2 linked regions of the Methylovirgula sp. 4M-Z18 genome follow. The protein of the gene in region 1 interacts with the protein of each later gene in a pairwise test. Links are inferred from orthologs where the notes say so. Each region holds a gene or a part of one and is shown on either strand. Other genes may lie near its edges. The genes, in order: sufA and V9T28_RS07255.

Evidence for each region.
Region 2: the proteins of sufA (region 1) and V9T28_RS07255 interact in binary tests that used the Escherichia coli proteins (3 or more experiments, as listed by UniProt). The link is inferred for Methylovirgula sp. 4M-Z18 from one-to-one orthologs.

Annotation. Positions count from the first base shown.
Region 1 is NZ_CP149574.1:2,434,183-2,448,894, reverse strand. The notes cover bases 6,211-9,121. They hold sufA (Fe-S cluster assembly scaffold SufA), read left to right. Parts: upstream 6,211-7,441; coding sequence 7,442-7,801; downstream 7,802-9,121. Other genes in these bases: V9T28_RS11300 (xanthine dehydrogenase family protein molybdopterin-binding subunit), read right to left, coding at 8,779-9,121; V9T28_RS11305 (hypothetical protein), read right to left, coding at 7,964-8,248; V9T28_RS11315 (SUF system Fe-S cluster assembly protein), read left to right, coding at 6,940-7,278; V9T28_RS11320 (cysteine desulfurase), read left to right, coding at 6,211-6,882. Also shown: V9T28_RS11350 (alpha/beta hydrolase), read right to left, coding at 1-51; V9T28_RS11345 (cysteine desulfurase family protein), read left to right, coding at 289-1,449; Fe-S cluster assembly protein SufB, read left to right, coding at 1,525-2,994; V9T28_RS11335 (cupin domain-containing protein), read left to right, coding at 3,001-3,504; Fe-S cluster assembly ATPase SufC, read left to right, coding at 3,536-4,285; Fe-S cluster assembly protein SufD, read left to right, coding at 4,285-5,604; more of V9T28_RS11320, read left to right, coding at 5,647-6,210; more of V9T28_RS11300, read right to left, coding at 9,122-10,938; V9T28_RS11295 ((2Fe-2S)-binding protein), read right to left, coding at 10,966-11,421; V9T28_RS11290 (MFS transporter), read right to left, coding at 11,598-12,818; V9T28_RS11285 (DEAD/DEAH box helicase), read right to left, coding at 12,988-14,478. UniProt on the Escherichia coli protein: Is able to transfer iron-sulfur clusters to apo-ferredoxin. Multiple cycles of [2Fe2S] cluster formation and transfer are observed, suggesting that IscA acts catalytically.
Region 2 is NZ_CP149574.1:1,592,565-1,607,096, forward strand. Bases 4,134-6,864 are described here. They hold V9T28_RS07255 (2Fe-2S iron-sulfur cluster-binding protein), read left to right. Parts: upstream 4,134-5,204; coding sequence 5,205-5,525; downstream 5,526-6,864. Other genes in these bases: V9T28_RS07250 (apolipoprotein A-IV repeat region-like domain-containing protein), read right to left, coding at 4,134-4,891; V9T28_RS07260 (NAD(P)/FAD-dependent oxidoreductase), read left to right, coding at 5,698-6,735. Also shown: more of V9T28_RS07250, read right to left, coding at 1-4,133; V9T28_RS07265 (helix-turn-helix domain-containing protein), read left to right, coding at 6,935-7,507; V9T28_RS07270 (hypothetical protein), read left to right, coding at 7,504-7,812; V9T28_RS07275 (sulfite oxidase heme-binding subunit YedZ), read left to right, coding at 7,895-8,803; V9T28_RS07280 (hypothetical protein), read right to left, coding at 8,810-8,977; transcriptional regulator GcvA, read left to right, coding at 9,132-10,067; V9T28_RS07290 (SOS response-associated peptidase), read left to right, coding at 10,068-10,793; V9T28_RS07295 (TlyA family RNA methyltransferase), read left to right, coding at 10,909-11,643; V9T28_RS07300 (class I SAM-dependent RNA methyltransferase), read left to right, coding at 11,649-12,911; V9T28_RS07305 (2OG-Fe(II) oxygenase family protein), read right to left, coding at 13,144-13,788; V9T28_RS07310 (FAD-binding oxidoreductase), read left to right, coding at 14,066-14,532. UniProt on the Escherichia coli protein: Ferredoxin are iron-sulfur proteins that transfer electrons in a wide variety of metabolic reactions. Although the function of this ferredoxin is unknown it is probable that it has a role as a cellular electron transfer protein.

The sequences.
Region 1 (14,712 bases):
GAAACGGCCCTCAAGGCGTCCCGCAGGGCCAGTAAAGATCACTTCAGGCATCGTCACTCCAATTCGATCGCAAATCACGGCGCGACCCTTGACGCGAGGTCGGCACCGGCCCAAAATACACTTAGAATAATTCTAACAGGTTAGAAGAATTCTAAACTGGAAAAATCTCCTCCGCACCGCGAGCGTAACGCCCGCCCAGTCTGCGGGCTGGAGAGGCTTCTAACACATTTCACCGCGTAAAAGGCAAGCATCTTGTGGGCCTGGACGCGAATTCGGGACGATTGACGCATGGCTGCGAGCCGGCTCTATCTGGATAATAATGCGACCACGCCGCTGCGCCTATCGGTGCGCGCGGCGATGCTGGCCGCATTCGATCTGGTCGGCAACGCGTCGTCCATTCATTCGGAAGGCCGTGCCGCCCGCGCCTTGATCGAAGAGGCGCGCCGGAATGTGGCTGCGCTCACCGGCGCCAAGGCGAAGAATGTCATCTTCACCTCGGGTGGAACCGAAGCTGCCAATCTGGCCCTGACGCCGCATGTTCATGTCGCCGACGAGCGCCGTCCGTTTGCGCGGTTGCTGGTTTCGGCCACGGAACACCCATGCGTGCTGAGCGGCTATCGTTTCGCCTCCGATCAAGTTACGCTGCTGCCGGTAACGTCGTCCGGCGTGATCGATCTGCATGCTTTGGACCATGCGCTCGCGGCTGGGGAGCGCTGCACCGTCGCCGTGCAGGCCGCCAATAATGAGACCGGCGTCCTGCAACCGATCCGCGCCATTGCCGATAAGGTGCATGCGCGCGGCAGCGTGCTGATCTGCGATGCGGTGCAGGCGGCGGGTAAGGTCAGATTGGACATGGACGAGCTTGGCGCTGACATGCTGTTGCTGTCGGCCCATAAATTTGGCGGCCCGAAAGGGGCCGGCGCCTTGGTCCTCGGTTCGGATCGTCTCCACATCGCCGATCCGCTACTCAAGGGCGGGGGACAGGAGCGGGGCTTTCGCGCCGGGACCGAGAATGTCGCGGCGATCGCGGGCTTTGGCCAGGCGGCGCAAGATGCGACCGGTTGGGCCGTGGAAGCCGCGTGTCTGAAGGATTTGCGCGACGGGCTCGAAGTGGCCGTGCGGCATGGCGCACCGGATATGGTGGTTTTTGGTCGCGATGCGGATCGTTTGCCCAACACGCTCAATTTCGCCGTTCCGGGCGTCCCTGCGGAAACGCTCCTGATGGCGCTCGATCTTGACGGCATTGCCGCATCCTCCGGGTCGGCGTGTTCGTCCGGCAAGTTGAAATCCTCGCATGTGCTCGCCGCCATGCAGGTTCCCGCCGAGCTGGCGAGCGGCGCGATAAGGCTCAGCCTCGGCTGGGCCTCAACGTGGCAGGATGTGGAAGAGTTCGAAAATCGGTTTGCCGGGGTTGCCGGCAAGCTCAGGAAGGTTAAATCAGCAGCTTGAATTCCCTGTCGGATTGAGCTGTTTGGCAATCAAACACCAGCGGCCCGTAAGACCGTATGGTTGAAGGAGAAGAATATGGCAGCCGTTCAAGAGACGGTCGAACAGGTTAAGGCCATCGACGTTAGTGAGTACAAGTACGGTTTCATCACCGAGATCGCTTCGGACAAAGCCCCGAAAGGCTTGAACGAGGATATCGTCCGCTTCATCTCGGCCAAGAAGAACGAGCCGGCTTGGCTGACCGAATGGCGCCTCGATGCCTATCGCCGTTGGCTCACGATGACCGAGCCGACGTGGGCGCGTGTCGAATATCCCAAGATCGATTTTGACGATCTCTACTATTATTCTGCGCCAAAGAGTGCGCCGGGTCCAAAGTCGTTGGATGACGTCGATCCGGAATTGCTGCGCACGTATGAGAAGCTCGGGATTCCTTTGCGCGAGCAGGAAATTCTCGCCGGTGTCCAAGACCGCCGCGTGGCCGTCGACGCTGTGTTTGACTCGGTGTCCGTCGTCACGACCTTCAAAGAAGAGCTGGCGAAGGCTGGCGTGATCTTCTGCCCCATTTCGGAAGCGGTGCACACCCATCCTGAACTCGTGAAGAAATACCTCGGCTCGGTCGTGCCGGTGACCGACAATTTCTATGCGACGTTGAACTCAGCGGTGTTCTCAGACGGCTCGTTCGTTTACGTGCCGCCAGGCGTTCGCTGCCCGATGGAATTGTCGACCTACTTCCGCATTAATGAGCAGAATACCGGCCAGTTCGAGCGCACGCTGATCATCGCCGACAAGGGCGCCTACGTCAGCTATCTCGAAGGCTGCACCGCGCCCAAGCGCGATGAAAACCAGTTGCATGCGGCGGTGGTGGAGCTGATCGCGCATGAGGATGCCGAGATCAAATATTCGACCGTGCAGAACTGGTATCCGGGCGATGCCGAGGGCAAGGGCGGCATCTACAATTTCGTGACCAAGCGCGGCGATTGCCGCGGCGACCGGGCGAAGATTTCCTGGACCCAGGTTGAGACGGGTTCGGCGATCACGTGGAAATATCCGTCCTGCATCCTGCGCGGCAATGAATCGCGCGGCGAATTCTATTCGATCGCGATTTCCAACGGCCGCCAGCAGGTCGACAGCGGCACCAAGATGATCCACTTGGGTAAGAACACCACGAGCCGCATCATCTCGAAAGGCATTTCGGCCGGCCATTCGCAAAACACCTATCGCGGCCAGGTCTCGGCGCATCGCAAGGCGACGGGCGCGCGCAATTTCACCAATTGCGACTCGTTGCTGATCGGCGAGCATTGCGGCGCGCATACGGTGCCCTACATGGAGGCCAAGAATTCCTCGGCGCAGTTCGAGCACGAAGCGACGACGAGCAAGATCTCGGAAGATCAATTGTTCTATTGCCTGCAGCGCGGCCTCGATCCGGAAGAGGCGGTGGCGCTCATCGTCAACGGCTTCGTGCGCGACGTGCTGCAGCAATTGCCGATGGAATTTGCTGTGGAAGCACAAAAGCTGATCGCGATCTCGCTGGAAGGCAGCGTGGGATAATCCGGTATGAGCGAGACGGAAAAGCCTATCGTCAACCTTGCGAATGTCCCGCTGCACGCGCTGAGCCATGGCGAGAAATTTGCCGTGCAACTTGGTCGCATCGGTCCGCTGATCGGTGCCAAGAAGCTCGGCTGCTCGCTGCATATCGTGCCACCTGGCAAGATAGCGTTTCCATTTCATGCGCATCACGTGAACGAGGAAATGTTTCTGGTGTTGCAGGGTAATGGCACTTACCGCTGCGGCACAGAGACTTTCGCCATCTGCGAGGGCGATGTGATCGCCGCGCCGCCGGGCGATGGCTCGTGCGCGCATCAGATCATCAACAGCGGTAGCGAAAACATGCGCTATCTTGCCTTTTCGACGCGGCTGGATCCGGAAGTCGTCGAATATCCCGACTCCAACAAATTCGCGGTGAGCTCCATGGTTCCGGAAAACGAAGGACCATGGGCGGCGCGCGTCCGCCATATCGGACGGCCCGGCACCTCGCTCGATTATTGGGACGGCGAATAGGCCCTCCCCACCATTTCATAAGGATTGAAAAATGCTTGAAGTTAAGAATCTGCATGTGGAAATTGAGGGCAAGAAGATCCTCGACGGATTGAACTTGACCGTTAAGACTGGCGAGGTCGCCGCGATCATGGGCCCGAACGGCTCGGGTAAATCGACTCTGTCCTATGTCATCGCCGGCCGCGATGATTACGAGGTCACGGATGGCGAGATCTGGCTGAACGGCGAGAATATCCTGGAGCTCGAGCCGCATGAGCGTGCCGCCAAGGGGCTGTTCCTGGCGTTCCAATATCCGCTCGAAATTCCCGGCGTCGCGACCATGACGTTTTTGAAGGCGGCAATCAACGCCCAGCGCAAGCAGCGTGGCGAGGAAGAGATTTCCGGTCCAGATTTCCTGCGTCAGGTGCGCGCGGCCGCCGCCAAGCTCGGCATCGACCAGGAGATGCTGAAGCGTGCGCTCAATGTCGGCTTTTCGGGCGGCGAGAAGAAGCGCATGGAAATCCTGCAGATGGAATTGCTGCGCCCGAGCTGCGCCATTCTGGACGAGACGGATTCAGGCCTCGACATCGATGCGCTGCGCATCGTGGCCGAAGGCGTGAATTCGCTGCGGGCGAAGGACCGCAGCTTCCTCGTCATCACCCATTATCAGCGCCTGCTCGACCATATCGTGCCCGATACGGTGCATGTGATGGCGAAGGGCCGGATCGTGCGGAGCGGCGGCGCCGAACTCGCGCTCGAGCTTGAGAAAAACGGCTATCGCGACTATGTCGGCGAGGCCGCCTGATGAGCGCGCAAATCCATGTGATGAAAACGCCGGCCGAGACGGCGCTGAGCGCGGAATACGCGCGGGTGAAGACCAGCCTGCCGGGCGACGAATCTGTCGCCAAGCTGCGCGATGCGGCTTTCGGCCAATTCGAAAAGGCTGGGTTGCCGCACCGCCGCGTAGAAGCCTGGCATTACACCGACCTGCGCAGCATGCTGCGCGACGTGATGCCGGTCTCGGCCGCGCCGTTGAACGCCTATGTCGCGAGCCTCGCGAAGCATCCGGCGTTCACGAAGAAGGCGCATGACGACATCCGATTGTTTCTGGTCGATGGTGTGTTCGCGCCGGAGATTTCGGATCTCGCGTCGTTGCCGAAAGGCGTTCTGGTGCGGGCACAACAGGGCTGGAAGCTCGCGGCGGGCGACCTTGGCGCAAACGATTCCGTCGTCGCGCTCAACACCGCCTTCATGCAGGGCGGCGTCGAAGTGGTGGTGGAAGACGGGGCGCAGATAGCGGCGCCGCTGCACATCATCACGATCCTGTCGGACGGGGCCCGGCAATCGACCTTTTCGCGCTCCAGCGTGAGCGTCGGCAAGGGCGCGCGCGTCACGATCATCGAGAACCATCATGCATCGCGCGCCTCCGCGCATCAATTGAACGCCGCGATGTCGTTCCAGATCGGCGACAATGCAGAGGTCGAGCACGTCTGCCGTCTGGCGCATGACAATGTCGATGCGGTCGATTTGACGAGCCTGTTCGTCGAAGTTGGCGCGCATGCCTCGTTCGACACATTCGGGTTCGTCGATGCCGGCGGCCTGATCCGGCGCCAATTCTTTCTGCGCTTTGCCGGCGAACATTCGAAAGCCGCGATTCGCGGCGTCGGATTGCTGAACGGCAAGCAGCATGTGGACACGACCTTGGTGGTCGATCACGTGGCACCCCATTGCGAAAGCCGCGAATTGTTCCGCCATATCGTCGATGAGGAAGCGACCGGCGTCTTCCAGGGCAAGATCATCGTGCGGCCCGGTGCGCAGAAGACCGATGGCGTCATGAAGAGCCAGGCCTTGCTGCTGTCGGAAGCCTCGATCATGAACAACAAGCCCGAGCTTGAGATCTTTGCCGACGACGTGATCTGCGGCCATGGCGCAACCGTCGGGCAATTGGATGAAGACCAGCTCTTCTATCTGATGGCGCGCGGATTGCCGAAGCCCGAAGCCGAGGCGCTTTTGCTGGAAGCTTTTGCCGACGAGGTGATCGAAATGATCGCGCATGAACCGTCGCAGGAAGATCTGAAGCGTCAGGTGAAATTGTGGCTCGGCGCGCGGGCGCGCGCGGAGTGAGGCACTAAGGCGCGCCTTGAACGCGCTGATCGTGAGAGCACCATGAACCAAATTGTCAAACCCTATGATGTTGCCGCCATCCGCCGGGATTTTCCGATCCTGGCGAAGGAAGTGTACGGCAAGCCGCTCGTCTATCTCGACAATGCCGCGTCGGCGCAGAAGCCGCGCGCCGTGATCGAGCGTCTGACCCACGCTTACGAGCATGAATATGCCAATGTGCATCGCGGGTTGCATTATCTCGCCAATGCGGCGACGGAAGCGTTCGAAGTCGCGCGCGAGTCGGTGCGCCGCTTCTTGAACGCGGCCTCGGTCAACGACATCGTGTTCACGCGCAATGCGACTGAGGCGATCAATCTCGTTGCGTCGTCCTTCGGGCTCGATCACATCAAGGAGGGCGACGAAATCGTTCTCTCGGTGATGGAGCATCATTCCAACATCGTGCCCTGGCATTTTCACCGCGAGCGCAAAGGCGCGGTGCTGAAATGGGTCGATGTGGACGATGACGGCAATTTTTCGCTCGAAGCCTTCGAGGCGGCGCTGAGCGAGAGGACGAAGATCGTTGCCATTACGCACATGTCGAACGTGCTCGGCACCGTGACGCCGATCAAGGACATTGTCCGCATCGCCCATGCGCGCGGCATTCCGGTGCTGGTCGACGGGTCGCAGGGCGCGGTGCATCTCAATGTCGACGTGCGCGATCTCGACGTCGATTTCTACGTCTTCACCGGCCACAAGGTTTATGGCCCGACCGGCATCGGCGTGCTGTATGGCAAGCAGGAATGGCTCGAGCGATTGCCGCCCTTCAACGGCGGCGGCGAGATGATCGAGACGGTGACGCGAGAGACGATCATCTACAACCAGCCGCCGCACCGGTTCGAAGCCGGCACGCCGCCGATCGTCCAGGCGATCGGCCTTGGCGCCGCCGTCGATTATATGGAGGCGATCGGCCGCGAGCGGATCCGGGCGCATGAGGAGGCTTTGGCGGCCTATGCGATGGAGCGGCTCGGTCGCATCAATTCCCTGCGGATTTTCGGCCGGGCCAAGGGCAAGGGCGCCATCATCGCCTTCGAAATGCGCGGCGCCCATGCCCATGATGTCGCGACCGTCATCGATCGCTATGGCGTCGCGGTGCGGGCCGGCACCCATTGCGCCCAGCCGCTGCTGAGCCGCTTCGGCGTCACCAGCACGTGCCGTGCCTCATTTGCGCTCTATAATACGATGGAAGAAGTCGATAAACTTGCCGAGGCCTTGGCCAAGGCCGAGAGCATGTTCAGTTAGGAGCGGTAGGTGACCACTACGACCGAAACGGAAAGTTTCCAGCCCAACAAGCCGGATCTGGCGCTTGGGCGGGCGCTTGCGCCTGAGGAGCTTGACCGCCTGACCGACGATCTGATCGCCGCGCTGAAGACCGTCTATGATCCGGAAATTCCGGCCGACATCTATGAGCTTGGGCTGATCTACAAAATCGACGTGTCCGATGAGCGTTTCGTCACTGTCGAGATGACGCTGACGGCGCCTGGCTGCCCGGTCGCCGGCGAAATGCCGGGCTGGGTCGAGACCGCGGTGCTGGCCGTGCCGGGCGTCTCCGGAGCCCAAGTCAACATGGTTTTCGATCCGCCGTGGGATCAGAGTCGGATGTCGGATGAGGCGCGGGTTGCGCTGGATATGTGGTGAGGCTTGGACCGCGGGCGTCTCGCCCGCATGGGACCGGGACGGTCGCGGTCCCAGCCTCTTCCAAATCAATTTTTCGTCGCTACATTAGGGGTAGACTCATCGCCAGGCCTTGAACCTGGATGATGCGGAGGTTTTTATGGGTTTGAAATCACGATTCAAGGTTATGTCACTGACCGACGCGGCTGCGGAGCGGGTCAAGGAGATCATGGCCGCCAAACAAGAACCGGTCGCGGGCCTGCGCATCGGGGTCAAGAACGGCGGCTGCGCCGGCATGTCCTATACGATGGAATTCGCGCAGCAAGCCGCGCCGCTCGATGAGGTGATCGAGGACAAGGGTGTCAAGGTGCTGATCGACCCAAAGGCCGTGCTGTTCCTGCTCGGCACCGAAATGGATTTTAAGACCGATAAATTGTCGTCAGGCTTCGTCTTCAACAATCCGAACCAGACCTCGGCCTGCGGTTGCGGTGAGTCGGTTGCGATCACGCCGGCGAAGGCGGAAGAGGTGGCTGGCGCGCCGCATTGATTTGACCTTCGGTTGCGGGGCGACGAAAGCTAGAACGAGGTTCCTCAAAATGCCTTTGAGCCAACTTAGCGAGCTCCGTAACGATCCAGGAGGCGCCGGTTAAGCGCCCTCACGATCTACGGTTGTATCGGTGGAAATGAAGGGCGCTGGCCCGCCACGGCCTCAGTTAAAGAGCACGCCGGACTGCAAGTCGCTTATGACCAGGTACGCAACGGGTCCGCCAATGGCAATGAGTGCGAGCACCTTGCCTCCCGAAGGTTTGCTCACGAAATATTCCAGGAGAATTGAAGCCGACAACATCAATCCCCCGACACACACGAGGGATGCGAACAATATGCGCGCGAACCAAGGATTAAACGGTTGGTGCGTGAGGATCGAAAGAGCGCCCGTGATGCAAACGGAAATGACGGCCATCAACGCGACAAGGAACACGGTCGTCCTGAGCATCTTGCCCCCGCTTCGGCTAAGGTCGCGGATAATTTGCCACTGCTCCCGGAAGCGTAAGCCGCTGAGGCGCAGCCAACACGCCCCCTGCCGGACCCATCGCCCCAGTAGCCGTATGACGATAACCATCCACCCAAGCGGCCCCCAGTAGGGTCAGCCAAAGGGCCAAGCCGAAGGCGATGATTGCCGCTCTACCTTGCCAAGGACTGGGCGAAAGCATGTGTCTGCTCGTGGCCATCTTATTGTCCCCCACAAAAGATGATCCCAAGCGAACTTTGTACGCCCTGGTCATGCTCGGAATCCATTTATCCGAAATGATTAGGCTGGAAAGCTTGCCCCCACGCGTTCACGCACCTCCTTCAGCGCTCTAACGTGACTTACGCCTTTCTTCCGCAAGGCGTTGTAAGGAGATCTTGGCGGACGGCCAGTCAATCTGGCGCAATCGGCCATGCGCTATATCGAGCGGTTGGAAGGTGCGCTGGACTGATCACATCCTTCGCTTCTCCCGCCGCGAGCGGTGGGAGAAGGGGAGACTAAACACCCAAATTCTGGTTCTTGATCGGCAGGCTGCGGATGCGTTTGCCTGTGGCGGCGAAGATCGCATTTGCCACGGCGGGCGCGATGGGCGGGGTGCCGGGTTCGCCGATACCGCCCCATTTGCTGCCACCCGACAGGACGAGATGGGTTTCGATGGCAGGCGAATCCGCCATGCGGACCATTTGGTAATCGTCGAAATTGCCTTGCTTGACCGCGCCATCGCCGATGGTGATTTCGCCATAGAGCGCGGCCGTCAGGCCATAGATGACCGCGCTTTCGATCTGCCTCTCCACGGTGGCCGGATTGACGACGTGGCCGCAATCGACCGCGGCGACCACGCGCTCGACCTTGATGTCGCCGCTCTTCGACACATTCACTTGCGCGACTTCGCCCACGATCGTGCCGAAGGATTCGTGAACGGCGATGCCGCGCGCCGAGCCTTGCGGCAGCTTTGTGCCCCAATCGGATTTCTGCGCGAGCGTGTCCAGCACCGCAAGAAAATCGGGCCGATGGCTGAGGAGGGCGCGGCGGTAAAGATAGGGGTCCTTGCCGGCCGCATAGGCGAGTTCGTCGATGAAGCTTTCCATCGCAAAGGCGTTCTGCGACGAGCCGACCGAGCGCCAGAACATCACCGGGACATGGGTATTCTTCAGCGCGCAATCGACCCGCAGCGCATCGCATTGGTAGGGCGTGTTGGCGAGCCCTTCGATAGCGGAGTTTTCGATGCCGTTCTCGACCTTACCCCAACCGAGCGAGCGCGTGATCGAGCCAACCGCGGTGCGCAGGTCCATTGCAACCGGCATACCGTCGGCGTTCAGGCCGGCACGGAAGCGCAGGGCCGCTTGCGGGCGATACCGGTCATGGCGGATATCGACCTCGCGCGTCCAGATCAGCTTGACTGGCTTGCGCATAGCTTTGGACACTTGCACGGCCTGGCGCAATTCATCGTTGACCGCGCGCCGGCCGAAGCCGCCGCCGAGATAACAGGTATGGACGAAGACGTTTTCCGCCGCGACGCCGCCGACGTCGGCGGCAAGTTGCAACGAGGCGTCAGGGTTCTGCGTGCCCATCCAGACGTCGATCCGGTCCGGTGTCCAATGCACGGTGGCATTGAGCGGCTCCATCGTCGCATGCGCGAGGTGCGGCACTTCGTAAACGGCTTCCACTTTCTTGAGCGCCGCATTCAATCCGGCTGCGACGTCGCCCGTGTTTTTCGCGGTCGCGGCGGGGCCGTCGAGTGCGGCGAGATAATCCTTGCGGAACTCTTCACTCGAGGTCTTGGCCGCCGCGCCTTCGTCCCATTCGACGGAGAGTGCGAGCGCCGCCTCCTTGGCGCGCCAGAAATTGTCGGCGACCACAGCGAGCCCGCCATCAACCGGCACGACGGCGAGAACGCCGCGCCGCTTTTTGACCGCCGCTTCATCGAAACTCTTCACCGTGCCGCCAAAGACCGGGCATGCGGTGACAGCGGCATAGACCATGTCGGGCAGGCGTGTATCGATACCGAACATCGCTTCGCCGGTTACTTTTACCGGCACGTCGAGCCGGTTCTGCGCCGTTCCGATCAGTTTGAATTGATCCGGCGTTTTGATTTTCGGCTCCCGCGGGAGCCGAATTTTCGCGGCGTCGCCGGAGAGTTCGGCATAGGGCAGGCTGCGATTGGACGCCTGATGGATCACCATGCCGTCCCGTGCGACGCACTCGCTTGGAGCTGCGCCGAACTTTTGTGCTGCCGCTGCAATCAGCCGTTCGCGCGCCGAGGCGCCGGCCTGTTGCAGGAACTCGCGCGACCGACGGACTGCACCGCTGCCGCCGGTGCCCATGCGATTGTAGGGCGTGCCGGTGAGGTTGCGGTTGGCGGAGGCAAATTCCGGTTTCACCTTGGTCCAGTCGCAGTGCAATTCTTCCGCGACGATCATCGGCAGCGCCGTGAAAATGCCTTCGCCCATTTCCGATTGCGCGACGCGAATGAGGATCGTGCCATCGGGCTCAATCACGACCCAGGCGTTGACCTCTTGCGCTTCCGGGCTTTCGGGGCTCCAGGGCTTGCCAGCGATCGGCAAAGCTTTGAGAGGCGAGACGCCGACTGCGAGACCGCCTGCAAATGACAAGCATGCGACGACAAAGGAACGGCGATTGAAAACGGGTGCGTTCATGGCTCGGCTCCTGTTCAGACCCTGGCCCTAGATTTTCATCAATTCGGCGGCGCGATGGATCGCCGTCCGGATCCGCGGATAGGTACCGCAGCGGCAAATGTTCGTGATCTCGTTGTCGATATCGGCATCGGTCGGATTGGGATTCGAACTGAGGAGCGCCGCGACCGCCATGATCTGCCCGGATTGGCAGTAGCCGCATTGCGGCACGTCGTGTTCGATCCAGGCCTGCTGCACCGCGTGCAACTTGTCTGTCTTCAAGCCTTCGATCGTCGTGATTTTATGACCGGCCACATCGCTGACCGCGACCGAGCAGGAGCGGGTCGCGACCCCATCGATATGCACCGTACAGGCGCCGCACTGGGCAATCCCGCAGCCGAATTTCGTGCCGGTCAGACCGATTTCGTCACGCAAAGCCCAGAGCAAGGGCATCTCAGGTTCGATGTCGAGCGCGTGATCCTGGCCATTGACGGAAAGAACAATCATCATTGTCTCCATCGTCTGGGAGCGCCGGGACGCATATCGTCTATGGACGCATAGCTATACTAGCCCGGAGCGTCGCCGCCTGGCCACCTAAAAGACATTAAATTCCAGCAATTTACAAAGAGGCGATGGGATAAGGCCGCATCACCTCTCTTGCATCGCAGCCATTCGTTTTTCAACTAGCTCACGCGCGCTTGTTTCAGATTCGGCAGGAACATGGCGAGCAGGCCGATCGCGGGCAGGAACGAACAGACCTGATAGACATATTCGATGCTGGTGCGGTCCGCCAGATCGCCAAGGATGGCGGCGCCGATGCCGCCGAGGCCGAAGGTGAGACCGAAGAACAGGCCGGCGATCAGCCCGACCTTGGTCGGCACCAATTCCTGGGCATAAACCACGATCGCCGAGAAGGCCGACGACAGGATCAATCCGATCAGTACGCTGAGCACGCCGGTCCAAAACAGGTTGGCATAGGGCAGGGCGAGCGTGAACGGGAGAACACCGAGGATCGAGAACCAGATCACGAACTTCCGGCCGACCCGGTCACCGAAGGGGCCGCCAAACAACGTGCCGGTCGCAACCGCCGCGAGGAAGATGAACAGCATGACCTGGGCATGCTGGGTCGGCACGCCGAAGCGATGGATGAGGTAGAAGGTGTAGTAGCTCGACATGCTGGCCATATAGAGCGCCTTGGAGAACACCAACACACCGAGCAGCACGAGCAGCCACGGAATATGGTGCTTCGGCACGATATGGGTTGCGAGTCGCGCGACTTTCTTGGCGGCGTGCACCGCGCGGTGCCTCGCGTACCAGGTGCTGATCCAGCTCAAGAGGCCGATAGCGGTCAGCGCCACTGCCGAGAACCAGATGATCGAATGTTGGCCGTGCGGCAGCACGATATAGGCGGCCAGCAACGGACCCAGCGCCGTCCCGCCATAGCCGCCGACCTGAAACAGGGACTGCGCCAGACCGTGCCGCCCGCCGGACGCCATGCGGGCGACGCGCGAGGCCTCGGGGTGGAAGATCGCCGATCCGAGGCCGATGAGCGACACGGACAGCAAAATACTCGCGAAGCTGCTCGAATAGGACAGAGTGACGAGCCCGATCAGCGTCGAGCACATACCGATCGGTAGCGAATAGGGCTTCGGGTATTTATCCGTATAGAGCCCCACGACCGGCTGCAGCAGTGACGCCGTGCCTTGGAAGGCGAGCGTGATCAGGCCGATCTGGCCGTAATCCAGCGCGTAGGAATCCTTGAGGATCGGATAGATGGCCGGGATGAGCGATTGGATGATGTCGTTGAGGCAGTGCGATACGCTGATGGCCACAAGCACTGCGAGCACTGTCTGCGTCGCCGCCCGCTGGGCATGGGCAATATTCGTCTCATTCACCGCGCTCATGGGAAATCATCCGTGTTTTCAGCGGGCGAACAATGCGAGCACAAAAGTGCTGCGACAAGTGACAAGCTTGCATGTCAGGCGTGCGGTGGCCGGACAAAGAGGGCGCCGCTTTCCTTCTCCGGTAGCTTCGCTGCGGGAGAAGGAATCCGCGGGGAAAGGCTTCGCGCTTTTATTCCTCAGCCACAGTCTTGGCTGATGCGAGGCGCACCGGGCGCAGCAGGAATGACGGGATGTGATCGGTAAACCCGACGGGCGGACCATCATCGCGATCGTGATCGCGGCGCGGGCGCCGCTCGTGCCGCGGCGTCGGCGGGGAAAGATCGCGGCGCTCGAAACTCTGCTCCGGTTGCATGTTGCGCGGCTGCTGCGCCGGACGGCGCGCCGCCTCGTCCGCCTCGCGGGCGGCGAAATGGTCGCGCCGGGTGCGCGATTCTTCCGTACGGTCGCGGTCATGACTGCGATTGCGGCCGGTGGTGCCGCGGCTTTCCTTGCGGTCACGCGCCGGGCGGTCACCGACCCGGCTCTTATGCTCCCCGGTCAGCGGGCCGCCGACCCAATCGACCTTCTTCTGGATCAGTTTTTCGATTTCGTCGACATATTTGGCATCGTCCGGCGTAACCAGCGTATAGGCGGTGCCGCTACGGCCCGCGCGTCCGGTGCGCCCGATACGATGGACGTAATCTTCCGCATGGGTCGGCACGTCGAAATTGTAGATGTGGGTGACATCGGGGATATCGAGGCCACGGGCCGCGACATCCGAACAAACCAGCACATTCACGTCGCCATTCTTGAAAGCATCGAGAGATGCCATGCGCGCCGTTTGATCCATGTCGCCGTGCAACGCGCCGGCGGAAAAGCCGTGCTTGACCAGCGACTGATGCAGCACCGCGACATCACGCTTGCGATTGCAGAAGACGATGCCGTTCTTGAAATCGACCGCGTCGCGGATGAGGCCGCGCAATGTGTCGCGCTTCAGATAGCCGCCGGAGGTTGCGACCAGCCCTTGTGTGATCGTGCTGGCGGTGGACGCGGGGCGGGCGACCTCGATCCGGATCGGGTTCGACAGGAACTGCTCGGTCAGCCGGGTGATTTCCGGCGGCATGGTCGCCGAAAAGAACAGGGTCTGGCGCGTGAACGGCACCAGCTTGCAGATCTTCTCGATGTCAGGGATGAAGCCCATGTCGAGCATCCGGTCCGCCTCGTCGATGACGAGAATGTCGATCCCGTTCAACAGCAACTTGCCGCGCTCGAAGAAATCGAGCAGGCGGCCCGGCGTCGCGATGAGCACATCGGCGCCGCGCATGATCTTGGCTTCCTGGTCGCCAAAGGAGACGCCGCCGATGAGCAAGGCCACGTTCAGTTTGTGCTGGGCGCCGTATTTGACGAAGCTTTCCTCGACCTGGGCCGCGAGTTCGCGGGTCGGCTCAAGGATCAAGGTGCGCGGCATCCGGGCCCGGGCGCGGCCTTGTTCGAGTTTCGAGAGCATGGGCAGGGTGAAAGCGGCGGTCTTGCCGGTGCCTGTCTGCGCAATGCCGAGCACGTCCCGGCCGTTCAATGCATGGGGGATAGCCTGGGCCTGGATCGGCGTGGGGTTCGTGTAGCCAGATGCTTCGACGGCCTGCAGAACCTTTTCGCTCAGACCTAATTCCTGAAATGTCATTCGATAATCCTGGTGGCGGCTGGCGCATAAGACTTAGGCGGCCACCGCTTTGGCGTGTCGTTGAACCGATCTTCTCGGCAATAAGGCGAAGGGCGCACGCAAGCCTCTTTCGCACCGCAACAGCCATAGTGCTTTTTCGTGCTGAGTCAATGAAAATGCGCAGAAATTCGGCCTTCACGAGCAATTTGCATGCCAGAACCCTGGAAACATCGAGGCATCGCGATAGGTTCTCAG
Region 2 (14,532 bases), 840 kb from region 1 along the record:
AGGCATTGTGCACATCGCCGAGCACATTCTGCAGGTCGTGGACGCGCGTGCCCAGCGCTTCGTTGAACTGGGCCGTCTGACCGTCGAACGTGTCGCGAATCTGGCCGAGCACGTTCTGCAGGTCGTCGAGACGTCCGGTAAGCGCGCTGTTGAGCTGGCTCGTATGGCCGTCGAACGTCGTGTTGACCTGGTCCAGAATGCTTTGCACGTCCTGCACGCGGGCGCCGAGCGCGTCGCTGAGCCGTTCGGCATGCCCGTCGAAGGTGCCGTGCACCTGTTCGAGGACATTCTGAATGTCGGTAATCCGCGTGCCGAGGGCGTCAGCAAGATGCGCGGTGCGATCGTCGAATGTGCCATGCACATGGCCCAGCGCCGTCTGCACGTCGTCAAGCCGTGCGCCGAACGTGTCGTTGAGCCGCGTGGTGTGCTCGTCGAAGGCTTCGTGCACTTGGTTGAGCGTGCGTTGCAGATCCTCGACACGGCCGCCGAAGACATCATTGAGCTGCTCCGCGCGGCCGTCGAAGGCAGCGTGCACGTGATCGAGCGTGCCTTGCAAGTCGCGCAAGCGGGTGCCGATCGTCTCGTTGAGATGCGCCGTGCGGCCGTTGAAGGTTTCTTCCACCTGGCCGAGGGCATTCTGCAGATCAAGCACGCGGCTGTCGAGCGTTGCGTTGAGCCGCGCCGTATGGCCGTCGAACGTGTCGTTCGCCTGACCCAGGACCTTTTGCATGTCCAACACACGGTTGCCGAGTGTTGCGTTGAGCCGGACGGCATGACCGTCGAAGGTTTCGTGCACTTGGCCGAGGACATTCTGCATGTCCTGGACACGGGCGCCAATCGCCTCGTTGATCTGAGCCGCCTGACCGTCGAAGGCTCCGTGCACCTGGCCAAGGACATTCTGCATGTCTTGGACGCGGGCGCCGATCGCCTCATTGATCTGAGCCGCCTGACCGTCGAAGGTTCCGTGCACCTGGCCAAGGACATTCTGCATGTCCTGGACACGGGCGCCGAGCGCTTCGTTGATCTGAGCCGCTTGACCGTCGAAGGTTTCGTGAACTTGGCCGAGGACATTCTGCATGTCCTGGATACGCGTGCCGAGCGTCTCGTTGATATGCGCCGTTTGGCCGTCGAAGATGTGGCGCACATTGTCGAGCGCGTATTGAATATCGCCGACGCGGGCATTCAGCGAATTGCTCAGCCGGTCTGCCTGGCCATCCACCGCCGTTTGCATGGTGCTGAGATTGGTCTGCACATCGGCGACATGGGCCTGCAGCGCCTGACCGAGGCGGCCGGTATGGCCATCGAAAGCGTCGTTGACCTCGGTGAGGGCATTCTGAATGTCGGCGATCCGCGAACCGAGCCTCTCGTCGAGGCGGTGGCTCTGATCGTCGAACGCGCCCTGCACATCGTCGATCGACTTTTGAATGTGCTGAGCGCGGGCGTCGAGCGCATCGGCAAGTCGTGCGGAGTGGCCGTCGAAGGTCGTCTGGATCGCGTTGAGATTATCGCCCAAAGCCTTCTGCACGTCCTGATGACGAGCACCGAGCGCGTCGTTCAGCGCGCCAATATGGGCGCCGAACGCGTCGTTGATAGAGTTGGTATGGCCGTCGAGCAGGTCGTTGACCTCGTGCGCCCGTGCCACCAGATTGTCGGCAACGGCGCGTCCGCGTTCGTCCAGTTCGCTCGACACGCTGTCGAGGCGACCGACGACGCGTTCTTCGAAGCGCGCGATGCGGCCGTCGAGCGTGTCGGCGATCTCCGCGGCGCGGCCGCCCAGCGTCGAATTGATCTCCTGCGCCTTGGAGGAAAGCGTGTCGCTGAGCAAAGTCGAGCGCGCGAGCAAGATACCGTCGATCTCCTTGGCCTTCTCGTCGAGCGAGCGGGTGACCTCGCGGCCGCCGTCGCCGAGCACTCTGGCGATCTCGAGCACACGCTGCGCCAGCGTCTCGTTGAGGCCGCGGCTGCGGGCGTCGAGGCCCGTTTCGATGCGGCCGATGATTGTATCGAGCGAGCGGGCGATCTCTTCCGCTTTGCCCGAGGTGCGCTGATTGAATTCGTCGAGGCGGCCGGCAAAGGCGGTATTGGCCTGATCGACCCGTTCGCCAAGTTTCGCATGGAGGGCATCGCCATGTGAGACGAAGGAATCCTGCAGCCCGTTGAGCTGGTTCTCGATTTGCGTCGTCAAACGATTGGCGTGGCTCGTCATCGTTTCGACATGTCCGGACAATTGCTGATCCATGCGCGCTGCCTCTTCGGCAATATGCGCGGTCGCGACGTTGCTGCGCAGCAGGATCGCTTCTTCGAACCCGTTGAGGCGGTCTACGAGCGTCTCGTTGATGCGATCGCCGTGCATGCCCATCGCCATGACGGCCTCGCTCGCCGTCGTCGCGAACCGGTCATGCAGTTTGTTGGTTTGCGTGGTGAAGCCCGCCAGATGCCCCTGCGTCGTATCCTCGAAGAGGGTGCTGAACGCCTCGCTCTGACGCTTGAACCCATCGAGGCCGGATTGCGCCGTACGGGCGAAGGCCGCGTTGAGCGAAACATTCTGCGCGGCGATGGAGCTGACCGCTTCCTCGGCAGTCGCGGCAAGGCCCGTGCGCAACATGTCCGTTTGCGCGGCGATACCGGCAAGATGCGTATCGCTCATCGCGCGCAAATCGGCGTGTGTCGAGCGCAAATTGGTGTCGAGCGCGTCGGCCTGATCTTTCAGCGCCGCCACATTCTGCTGGGCGGTGTCTGCGAAGGTGCGGTTCAGCGTCGCACCCTGCTGCGCGATGGCCGAAACGGCATCCTGCGCCGTATTGGCGAGGCTGTCGCGCAGGTTCTGCGCATGTTCGGAGAAGGTGGTGACGTGATGATCGGTCGTCTCGCGCAAGCGGCTATGCAGATCGTCGCTCTGCTCCTGGAAGCGCACGAGGCTGTTCTGCGTCGTGTCGGCAAAGCTCTGATTGATGAGATCGCCCTGTGCCGTAATATCCCGCACGGCGTCGCGCGCGGCGTCGACCAGGCCGTCACGCAGCGTATTGGTGCGGTCGACAAACGCATTGAGGTGGGCGTTCGACGCATCGCTGAATGCGTTCTGGAACGAGTCGCTCTGCGCCGCAATGTCGCGCACAGCTTGCTGCGCGGTGTCGCTCAACCCGTCGCGCAACTGGCTGGTGCGCTCGCTGAGCATGTTGAGGTGATTGTTCGACGCATCGTTGAAATGTGCCTGGAACGCGTCGCCGTGCGCATGCAAGGCTTGCAAATTCGCGTCCGCGGCTTGCGAGAAATTCGTGTGCAGCATCTCGGCGTGACGGTCGATGCCCGACAGGAATTCGTCCGAGCTCTGCGCGAAGCGCTGATGCAACTCGTCGGAATGACGGACGAGTTCGTCCTGCACGACCCGGTGGCGGTCGTCGATCATCTGCGTGAGACGTGCGCTCGATTCGTCGAACGTCTTTTGCGATTGCTCCGTCTGGCGGCCGATGTTCTCGCTGATGCGCGCACCGGTCTCGTCCAGGCGCTGGGCGAGGGCGGCGCCGTGCACGGTGATGGTTTCGTGCATACGGTCGCCGGTTTCGGTGAGGCGCGCGGAAAGCGTATCGCCGCGCGAGGAAATGATGTTGGCGACGCGGCCGCCGGTCTCGTCCAGACGCTGCGCCACTTCGTTGCCGCGAATACCAAGATCGGTCACCAGCGCCTCGCCGGTAGCCTTCAGGCGTTGATCGACGTGGGCGATGCGCTCGCCCAATGTTTGCGCCACGGCGTCGGAGGCTTGCGAGAGCTTGTTGGTGACGTCGTCGCCGGTTTGATTGAGCATGCCGACAATGTCGGAGCCCTTGCCGGTGATCCGCTGCACCAGTTGATCGCCGGTCGCGCCGAGCGCGAAAGCGATTTCCTCGCCCTTGGCACCGAGCGACGAAGTCACGCGCGAGCCTGCGCTGCTGACGTTTTCCGCCAGGCGTGCGCTGATGTCTTCCAGTTCCTTGGCGAGATTCTCGTGCGCGCCGGACATGGCGGTACGGACGCGGTCGGCGTTCATCACGATGGATTCGCGCTCGTTCGACAGTTCGTCAATCAGCGAGCGGATGCGCCGTTCGTTATCGGTATAGGAGCGCTCGAGATTGGCGACCTCGTTGCGGACCAAGGTTTCCAATTCGCCGGCGCGCGCCAAAGCGCGCTCGATCCCGTCGCCCATCGAGGCGACTTCGCGGCGGATGGCTTGCGACAGATTGATGACCTGCTCGGAGGCGATATTTTCCGGCTCGACGAGCCGCATGGCCACTTGCGTCATCGAACGCGCCGTCAGGCGCATTTCCTGGCTGCGCCGGGTGAGGGCCGCGATCGTCATCATCAGGATGACGGGTCCTACCGCGAGGATGAGGCCGAGGCTCGTCTGCGGGCGCGTCCAGAATTCGCGGCCGCTTGCAAGCATATCGCTCCACCAGTTGAAATATACATAGGCTGCGCAGAGGCCGAGCCAGATCAGGCTGAGCAGAGCGGCAACGGCATAGGGCGCACGGCTGGGGCGCGCCTGCAAGGCTTGCAGCACCTGGCCGACCGAGCGCTTGTCGTCATTGGCCGGCGTGGTTTGCGCACGCGTCGCGGAGCGCGGATTGGCCGGCGCTGGCGTCGATGCCGGTTTAGGCGCGGGGTCCGGGGTCTTCTGCTCCGATGCGGCGGGTGCCGCCGGCTTGACCGGCACGGGGAAGATCTTTTTGTCGTCGACTTCCGGTAGCTTCGTGGCTGGCTTCGCCGACTGCGGCGGGCTGATGGCGACGGCCGGCGCCTTTGGCGCCGCCGTCTCCTCGGCTTTAGGTTCGGCAGCAAGGCCGCCTAAGTTCAAGGCCTCCTCGATCGCCGACAAAGCGGCGGCTGCCGGATCCTGAAGCTTGACATTATTGGCCATCGGTTGCCTCACAGACTCAGAACTAAAAACGCACCCCCCGGTCGCATGCCACCAAATTCACGCCTTTTTTATGGACATGGCCTGGCGCAGACTGCCAAAGGTTAATCAATCGTTATCTTAACCCCGACGGCGCTGCATGGAAACCTATCCCCCCGGTCAATGTAAAACGTCGTTAACGGACGGCGCTTTAGTCAAGGATTCCGGCGCAAAAGCGGGTTGCTTCAGGCACAATGTGTTTTACGAGGCGCGTGTCCATCTATATATGCGCAGCTATATATCCCCAGATTAGTCTCTCACCCCGGAACCTCCTGACATGATCAACATCACTTATATCGACGCCAAAGGTACGTCCCGCACGGTTTCGGCCGAAGACCGCTCGACCGTTATGGAAACCGCGCTGAAAAATGGCGTTCCGGGGATCGATGCGGAGTGCGGCGGCGCCTGCGCCTGCGCGACTTGCCATGTCTATGTAGACGAGGCTTGGCTCGACAAGGTCGGCAAGCCCGAGCAGATGGAAGAGGACATGCTCGATTTTGCCTTCGATGTGCGCCCGAATTCGCGCCTGTCCTGTCAAATCCGCGTGACGTCTGCGCTCGATGGGCTGGTGGTGACGACGCCGGAAAAGCAGGGGTAAGCGACCAGCAGGTTTCTGCAAGTGATGCATGCATTGCATTGGAGCGGGTCACGTCATGGCCCGCCACTACTTATTAACATATACAATATGTTGAATAAAATGCTTTCCAAATATTGCCTGTTGAATTAAAACGACCTGGAAAGATCCGGTAGAGAGAGAAGCAAGGTTCGGTATGAGCGAGATTATCAAGACCGATGTCGTCATTGTCGGGGCGGGGCCGGTGGGCCTGTTCGCCGTGTTCGAATTGGGATTGCTCGATATTAAGTCCCACCTCATCGACATTCTGCCCAAGCCCGGCGGCCAATGCGCCGAGCTTTATCCCGAAAAGCCGATCTACGACATTCCTGGCTTCCCGATCGTCACCGGCCAAGGCCTCGTCGACAATCTGATGAAGCAGATCGAGCCGTTCGGCGCGACCTTCCATTACAATGAAATGGTGGAAGGTCTGGAGACGCTCGGCACGCCGGAAGCACCGCTGTTCCGCGTCAAGACCGACGGCGGCTTGGTATTCGAGTGCAAATCGGTGGTGATCGCCGCGGGCGGTGGCTCGTTCCAGCCGAAGCGCCCGCCCGTCGCCGGCATCGAAGGCTATGAAGGCACGTCGGTCCATTACGCCGTGCGCAAGATGGAGCATTTCCGCGACCGCGAGGTGCTCATCGTCGGCGGCGGCGACTCGGCCCTGGACTGGACACTCAACCTGCAGCCGATCGCCAAGCGCGTCACGCTCATGCACCGTCGCGATGACTTCCGCGCCGCGCCGCACAGCGTGAACGCCATGCGCGAATTGGTGGCCGAGGGCAAGATGGACATGAAGCTCGGCCAGATCGCGGCGCTGAAGGGCGACGGCAAGACGCTGTCCGCCGTCACGGCGAAGGGCAATGATGGCTCGGTCTTCGATATTGCCTGCGATATCATGCTGCCCTTCTTCGGCCTGACCATGAAGCTCGGGCCGATCGCCGATTGGGGCCTGAACCTGCACGAAAATCTCGTTCCCGTGGACACGGAGAAATTCGAGACCAACGCGCCCGGCATTTTTGCGGTCGGCGATATCAACACTTATCCCGGCAAGCTGAAGCTGATCCTGTCCGGCTTCCACGAAGCCGCGCTCGCCGCGCAAAAGGTGCACCGCTACGTCTATCCCGATAAGAAGCTGCTGTTCCAATACACGACCTCGTCGTCGAACCTGCAGAAGAAGCTCGGCGTGGTGTAAAAGCTCGGGCTGCCGCCCGTTTACGGGACCGCAGCTTTTTCACAGTGCAAGTGCCCGCGCCGCCGTGTCGGCGCGTACGTGAAATGCGTTTCCATCGAAGATGATCACGCCGACGTGTGCGGCGGGCAAGGAGTCTGCCAATCAGCCGCCGCGGCTGCGGAGGACTTGTGTCTTTTCCGTTGTCTGATATTTTGTGCGAATGAGCGAAATATCAGACAAGGTTGTTTCCGCAATCGGCGCGCGTATTCAGGCCGAACGCATCCGACGCGGCTGGTCCATAGCGGAACTGGCGGCGCGATCCGGCGTATCGAAGGCGATGGTCAGTGCGATCGAGCGCGGCGCGAACAGTCCGACCGCAACGCTCCTGGTGCGCATCGCCGCCTCATTCGATTTGACGCTTTCGGCCTTGATCGCCCGGGCCGAACTCGGCGCCGGCGGGCTTTTGAAATCTGAGGACCAGCCTGTGTGGCAAGATCCGGAAACCGGATATGTCCGCCGCCACCTGTCGCCGCCCTCCGATATGCCGTTGGAACTGATCAGGGTGGAATTGCCGGCCGGCGCGCGCGTTGCCTTTCCGGCCCGCGCCTATGCGTTCAACCGCCACCAGATTTGGCTGCTGTCGGGCGCGCTTGATTTTACCGAAGGCCCGGTCATTCATCACATGGCGCCGGGTGATTGCCTGACTTTGGGCGCGCCCCAGGACTGCGTTTATCACGCGCCGGGTCCCGATCCGGGGATCTATCTCGTCGCCGTGCTGCGGAGCGGCGCATGAAGCGTCCGTCCCGGACTCACAATGGCGGGCCGCCGCTTGACGACGATCACAGGCCGCCCTGGGGCAAAGGCGATGCGCACCGTTTCCTGCACTGGCAGCGCGCCTATCGCGTCGCGTGGAAGCCACCGAGCCACGATGTCGCCTTGATGCGGCTTGAGCGCGCCGAGCGCCTGGGCCTCACCTACCGGGAATATACGCTCGAAATTCTTGAACGCGGCATTCACCTACAAGCGGAAGACGCCGAGCGCGTTGCCGCGATCAAGGCCAACCGCCGCAAGAAGCGCGCGCCCTCGCAGCCCCCATAAAATCACGCAGACTTCACGTTCCTTTGTACGGCACGGCTTTGCGCTTTGCGCTAGACTGCCGCCGGAATGAAGGAGCTTTGTCGTGATCTATCCCTGGAATGAGCGCAATGGCCGTTTGTCGTGGCTGAAGCTCATCATGTTTCTGGTCGTCCTGGCGCCGGGGCTTTGGATCGCGGCACAATGGTGGCTTGGCTGGCTCATGCCGAAGCCGGTCACCGAGGCCATTCATCAATCCGGCGATTGGACCGTGCGTTTTCTCGTCCTGTCGCTGGCGATTACACCTTTGCGCAAGCTCGCCCATTGGGGCAAGCTCATTAGCGTGCGGCGGATGATCGGCGTCGGCGCGGCCGCCTATGCTTCGATTCACCTTTCACTTTACATTCTGGACCAGAATTTCGCCCTCGGCACTGTGGCGAGCGAAATCGCGCTGCGCTTTTATCTCACCATCGGCTTCACGGCCTTGTGCGGCCTATGGGCTCTTGCGGCGACCTCAACCGACGGGATGATTCGCCGCTTGGGCGCGAAGAATTGGCAGCGGCTGCACAATATCGTCTACGGCGTCGGCGTGCTGGCGATGATCCATTTCCTGCTGCAATCGAAAATCGATGTGACGCAGGCGGTGATCATGACGGGACTATTCTTCGGCTTGATGGTTTGGCGCCTTTTGGCGCGCTTCGATCTTGCCGTGCAATGGTGGCAGATGGTGCTTCTGGCGGTTGGCGCGGCCACTTTTACCGCTTTGTTCGAAGCCGCTTGGTATATCGGCCGCACTGGGAGGCCGGCGGTCGGCATCGGTTTGTTCGAATCGCAATTTGATTTCGATATTGCAATTCGTCCGGCGTGGTATGTATTTTTTGCATGGCTTGTTGTCGCCGCTGTATCCTTCGCCCGCCGTGGGGAAGCGCAAAAGAAACGGCCCCGGGCTGCGTGGGGCGCGCAGGGTCCAGGGCCGTCTAGCCGGTCGGCGCAGGAGGGGAGCCGCGCTCTCTAACCGGGATTACCGACGCAGCAGGGCGTCGCGCTGGGCAATGGTGACGCCGGCGTCATCGAGGATGCGGCGGTTCAGGCCAGCGATATATTTGCGATCCATTTCCTTGGCTGCCCAATCGCGGTAGCCTTTAGAAATTCTTAACGCAACTTTAACCATGGGACGGGTGAAGGTCATGATGTAAACTCCGAAATCTAGACAAAAGCGTCTGGCGGAGCAGTTTGGCCGTCCGTTTCTTCGCCTTTGGTCGAATTTGATGGCCGCAAAATACTGAAAATCGCTGATATGTCGAGTCATGCTTCATGATTGAACCGTTTAGGAAAACTATACGATGACGAGCCAGGGCCGGCTTCCTTCCTTAAACTCGCTGCGCGCCTTCGAAACGGTGGCTCGGGTGCTGAGTTTTTCCCGCGCGGCCGAAGAATTACACGTTACCAAGGCGGCCATCGCCCAGCAGGTGCGCATCCTCGAGGCCGAGATCGGGGCGCTCCTGGTCGAGCGCACGGGCCGCGGCTTGCGGCTGACGGAAGCGGGAATGGCTGGCCTATCCGACCTGCGCGACGGCTTCGGCCTGTTGCATCGCGCCACCCGAGCTATGCGCGAATCGTCTGGCGGGCGCATGCTGGTGATCAATTCGAGCCCGTCCTTTGCCGCAAGCTGGTTGGTTGGCCGCATCGGCCAATTCAAAAAGACTCACCCCGATTTGGACGTGCTGCTCGATACCAGCAGCGAGACGCCAGATCTGACCGGCACGGTCGACGCCGCGATTCGTTGGGGGCGCGGCGATTTTCCCGGCGCATCCCCGACGCTGCTGTTTAGCGAGCATGTCTTTCCGGTCTGTTCGCCGGCACTGCTCACCGGTGAGCACCCGATTCAAGGTCCGCAGGATCTCGTCCATCACACGCTTTTGCATCTCGAATGGAACCCCAATTTCGCCACTTGGCCCGATTGGGGCGTGTGGCTGACCGCGGCGGGCGTGCGCAATGTCGACACGTCGCACGGCGTCTGGTTCAATCAGATGTCGCTCGCGCTGCAAGCGGCAGTGCAAGGGCAGGGCGTCACCCTCTCCACCCGCGCGATTGCGGCCGATGAATTGGCGGCCGGGCGGCTCGTGACGCCATTCGATACGGAAGTGAGCACGCCCTTCGGTTATTATTTCCTGTGCCGGTCCGATCAGGTCGCTGCGCCCAAAATCGTCGCGTTCCGGGAATGGCTGATCTCGGAGGCCACGAAATCGGGCTTGGTGACACACACGGATAAGGTCTGAATGTGCGGGCGTTTTAACATCGTTTCGGCGCCGAGCCTCATGCGGGAGCATTTCGGCTATGCGGAGACGCCGAATTTTCCGCCGCGCTACAATGTGGCGCCGACCCAGCCCGTGCCGGTGGTGCGCCGCGAGCGTGATGCGGAGGGGCGTGTCGGTCGGCATTTCGTGCTGATGCGTTGGGGTTTTCTGCCGAGCTGGGTCAAGGATCCGAAGGATTTTCCGCTTCTGATCAACGCGCGCGCCGAAACGGTGACTGACAAGGCGAGCTTCCGCGCGGCGTTTCAGCGCCGCCGCTGCCTGATGATCGCGGACGGATTTTATGAGTGGCGGCGCGTCGCCGGCGCGCGTGGCAAAGCGGCGGCGACGCCGTTCCTCATTCGACGCAAGGATCGTGAGCCTTTGGCTTTGGGAGCCCTGTGGGAAAATTGGCTTGGCGCCGACGGCAGCGAAATCGAAACCTGCTGCGTGGTGACGACAGCGGCGAATGGCACGACGGCGGCCATCCACGACCGGATGCCGGTGATCCTGGCGCGTGAGGATTATGAAGCCTGGCTCAACCCCGATGTTCCGGTGTCGCAAGCGATGCAGCTGACGCATCCGGCGGCAGACGATCTGCTCGATCTCACCGAAATTTCCAGCCGCGTGAACAAAGTGGCGAATGACGATGCGGGTGTCATGGAGCCGGTGCGGAACGAGCCGCCGGAGCCGCAGCGGACCTTGTTTTGATCTTAAAATGGACAGCCTTCAAGGTTAATCCTGTTTCTTTGCAGGGCAAAAGCCGGTAGAGACAGGCGGTCCAAGAAGTATGATGCTTTTGGCTTCAGTGCTACGAAAGAAAGAAATGACCGAAGAAACCCAACGCCTTGATGTCGCGCTGGTCGCGCGCGGATTGTTTGCGAGCCGCGCCAAGGCGCAGGAGGCCATTTTGGCTGGCCTCGTCAACGTCAATGGCAAGCCGGCGGCAAAGCCGTCTGAGCAGGTCGCGCCGAGTGCCGATATTCAGGCCGAAGCGCCTTATCCCTACGTGTCGCGCGGCGGCGTGAAGCTGGCTGAAGCGTTGAACGCGTTTCATTATGTTCCGCAGGACCGTATCTGTCTCGACATCGGCGCCTCGACGGGCGGTTTTACCGATGTATTGTTGCGGCGCGGCGCGGCGAAGGTTTACGCGATCGATGTCGGTGACCGGCAATTGCACGAGACCATCGCCGCCAATCCGCGCGTCGTCTCGTTTGAAAAGACCGACGCACGCAATCTCGCCGCCACAATGTTCGAGGCGCCGCCGTCGCTGATCGTGTTCGATGTCAGCTTCATCTCGCTCAAGCTTCTGCTTGCACCCGTGTTGAAACTCGCCGCGCCGCAGGCCGATATGGTGGCGCTCATCAAGCCGCAATTCGAAGCCGGTCCGCGCTATGTGCGCAAAGGCATCGTGCGCGATCGCGAAGTGCATGCCATCGTCTGCGACGACATTGCGCGCGAGATCGAACGGTTGGGCTGGAAGACCACGAACGTGATCGTTTCGCCGATCGACGGCGGTGACGGCAATCGCGAATTTCTCATCGGCGCGTCACGCGGATGATCTCGATGCATCAACGCCTCACGGTCGAAAAGCTCGGCCATCGCGGCGAGGGGATTGCGCGCGGATCCGCCGGCGTCGTCTATGTGCCCTATGCGCTAAGCGGCGAAACGATTGTCGCGGAAGTCGATGGCGAGCGCGGACGGCTCGGCGAAATCGTCGTGCCGAGCCCAGACCGTATCGCGCCGTTCTGCCCGCATTACACGGTGTGCGGCGGCTGCGCGGTCCAGGCGCTGGCGCCTGGACCCTATGCCGAATGGAAGCGCGGCATTGTAGTCGCCGCCTTGCGCGGCGCGCGTCTCGAAGCCGAGGTCGAGCCGCTGCAGGATGCCCATGGCGTCGGCCGCCGCCGCGCGACTTTTCACGCACGCAATCGCGGGCGCGGCGTCGCTGTCGGCTTCATGCAGGCGCGGGCGCATGAGATCATCGATCTCGACGAATGCCCGATCCTCGCACCGGAGATGGGCCATGCGCTAGAAGTGGCGCATGCGATTGCTCATACATTGCGGGGGCTCGAGAAGCCGCTCGACATCAATATCACCGCGACTTTGAGCGGCCTCGACGTCGACTTGCGCGGCGCCGGCAAGATCGAGGACGGCCTGAAGAAGAAGGTGGTCGCGCTCGCCGAAACGCACGACCTTGCGCGCATTGCCAATCACGGCGACATGATCGCGCTGCGCCGTTTGCCTGTGGTCAAGATGGGGCTCGCGACGGTCGCCATTCCGCCAGGCGGATTTCTGCAAGCGACGCTCAGCGCGGAGGAATGTCTTGCCGCGCCGGTGCTCGCGGCCACCAAGGGTGTTGCGCGGGTCGCCGATTTGTTTTCCGGTGTCGGCACGTTCGCGCTGCGCCTTGCCGCGCAATGCGAAGTTCATGCTGTTGAGTTCGACGCGGCGGCGCTCAACGCATTGAGCGCCGCCCATCGCGCCACGGTCGGGTTGCGCGGCATCACGACGGAGCGGCGCAATCTGTTCGAGCGGCCGCTTCTTGCCGATGAATTAAAGCCCTATGGCGCAGTGGTTTTCGATCCGCCGCGCGCGGGTGCCGAAGCGCAGGCCAAGGCTTTGGCTGCGGGTCTAGTGCCGCTGGTGCTGGCGGTGTCGTGCAATCCGGTGACGTTTGCGCGCGACGCGAAGATCCTGGTCGACGGCGGATATAAGCTTGAACGCGTTGTGCCGGTCGATCAGTTCAAATATTCGCCGCATGTCGAAATCGTGGCGACGTTCCGGCGGCCGGCGGTGAAGAAGAAGAAAGCGAGATTGCTCGGGTAAAAAGGCGCTGGACGAGGGCCAAGCGACTGGGAGATCCCCCATTCCCTAATCGTCAGTCGCGCAAGCATTTTCGAATCTGCCTGGCCACTCGTCCCTCGTCCGCGGCGCAGGCGAACTTGGGCCTATTCAAGTTCACCTTTTGAGCGGTCAAATCGTCGGCATTCGATTTGACTGCGCGCCTCCTTCTCCCGCGCTGGCCGGTTTGCCGTGCGCGAGAAGGAAAGTCGTTGCTTCACATCGCCTCTTTTTCCGGCACGAAGAAGCCTTTGATCTTCTTGATCTTGGTCGAGAGCGAGTGGCGGTTCTGCTCGTGGTCGACGACTTTCTGGCTCGTCACCCAATTGAGCTGAATTGCGCGGCGCGGGCCGGAATGCGGCTTGTGACCGTGCCAGGAATTGTCGGCGCGGCGGAACATCAGGAGCGTGCCGCCGTTCGGCGGCACTTCGGCCACCGGATTTTCCAGGCTGTCGCCGGAGCGCAGCAGGCGCAACCGGCCGCCTTCGGCTTCCCAGCCTTCGTTCATGTAGAGAAGAACTGTGATGATCTTGGTCGTCGAATCCGTATGGATGCCACCGTCCTTTTCGCGCACGAAGCCGCGCACCGTATACATGGTGGGCTTGTCGGTCAGGTCGATGTTGAACTTGCGCTCCACCGCATGGCGGAAGTCGGGGCCATTGAGCTCGTCCATCAGGGCCTTGAAATGGCCGGAGATGGTGAGGTCGCTCGGCGGATGCGAGCCTGCGCCGGGAACTTTCGGAAAATCGGCGCTCACCGCTTTGAATTGCTCGGGCTTGATGAAATTCTCAAGGATGAGGAAATCATAAGGGTCATGCTGCAACGGTGTTGCTTCGAGCTTTTCCATTTCGAGATATGTCATAACCATTCCTAAGTCTGGTTCATGCTTGCGCGCCGGCGCGGCGGCCGGGCAGGTTCGGATGGACCAATATACAAAATTCGTGCCGTATGACAAAGCATCGATGTTCCGTATATTTTCGCAAGCTGCCGACGCCGGAAGCTGCAAAATGTAGAGATGGCGCCGTAAATTGTCGGTTGTCTGTTTCGCCGGAGCCTTGTGGCCTCGGTTGCGCCGCTTGATTCAGGGCCCGCTCTTTGTCACAGGCTTAGGGCTAACACACAACGGGAGGTGTCCATCCATGCCGGCCGCTTTTTTAGACCGTCTCGCCAGCCTGATCGGCGCCCAGCATATCGTGACCGATGCGCAGGATATGGAGCCTTATCTCGTCGAGCGGCGCGGCCTATATCATGGCAAGGCGTTGGCGATTGCGCGGCCCGCCAATACCGCGGAGGTCGCGGCTGTCGTTGCCCTGTGCCATGAGACCGACACGGCGGTCGTGCCGCAGGGTGGCAACACCGGCCTCGTCGGCGGGCAGATCCCGGACACTTCGGGGCGGCAACTGATCCTTTCGCTCGCGCGGTTACGCGAGGTGCGCGAAGTCGATCTTGCCTCCAACACGATGGTGGTGGAGGCCGGCATGACCCTTGCCGAGGTTCAGCAGGCGGCCGAAAAAGCCGGACGGCTGTTTCCGCTCTCGCTCGCCTCCGAGGGCTCGTGCACGATCGGCGGCAATCTCGCGACCAATGCGGGCGGCACGGCGGTCAT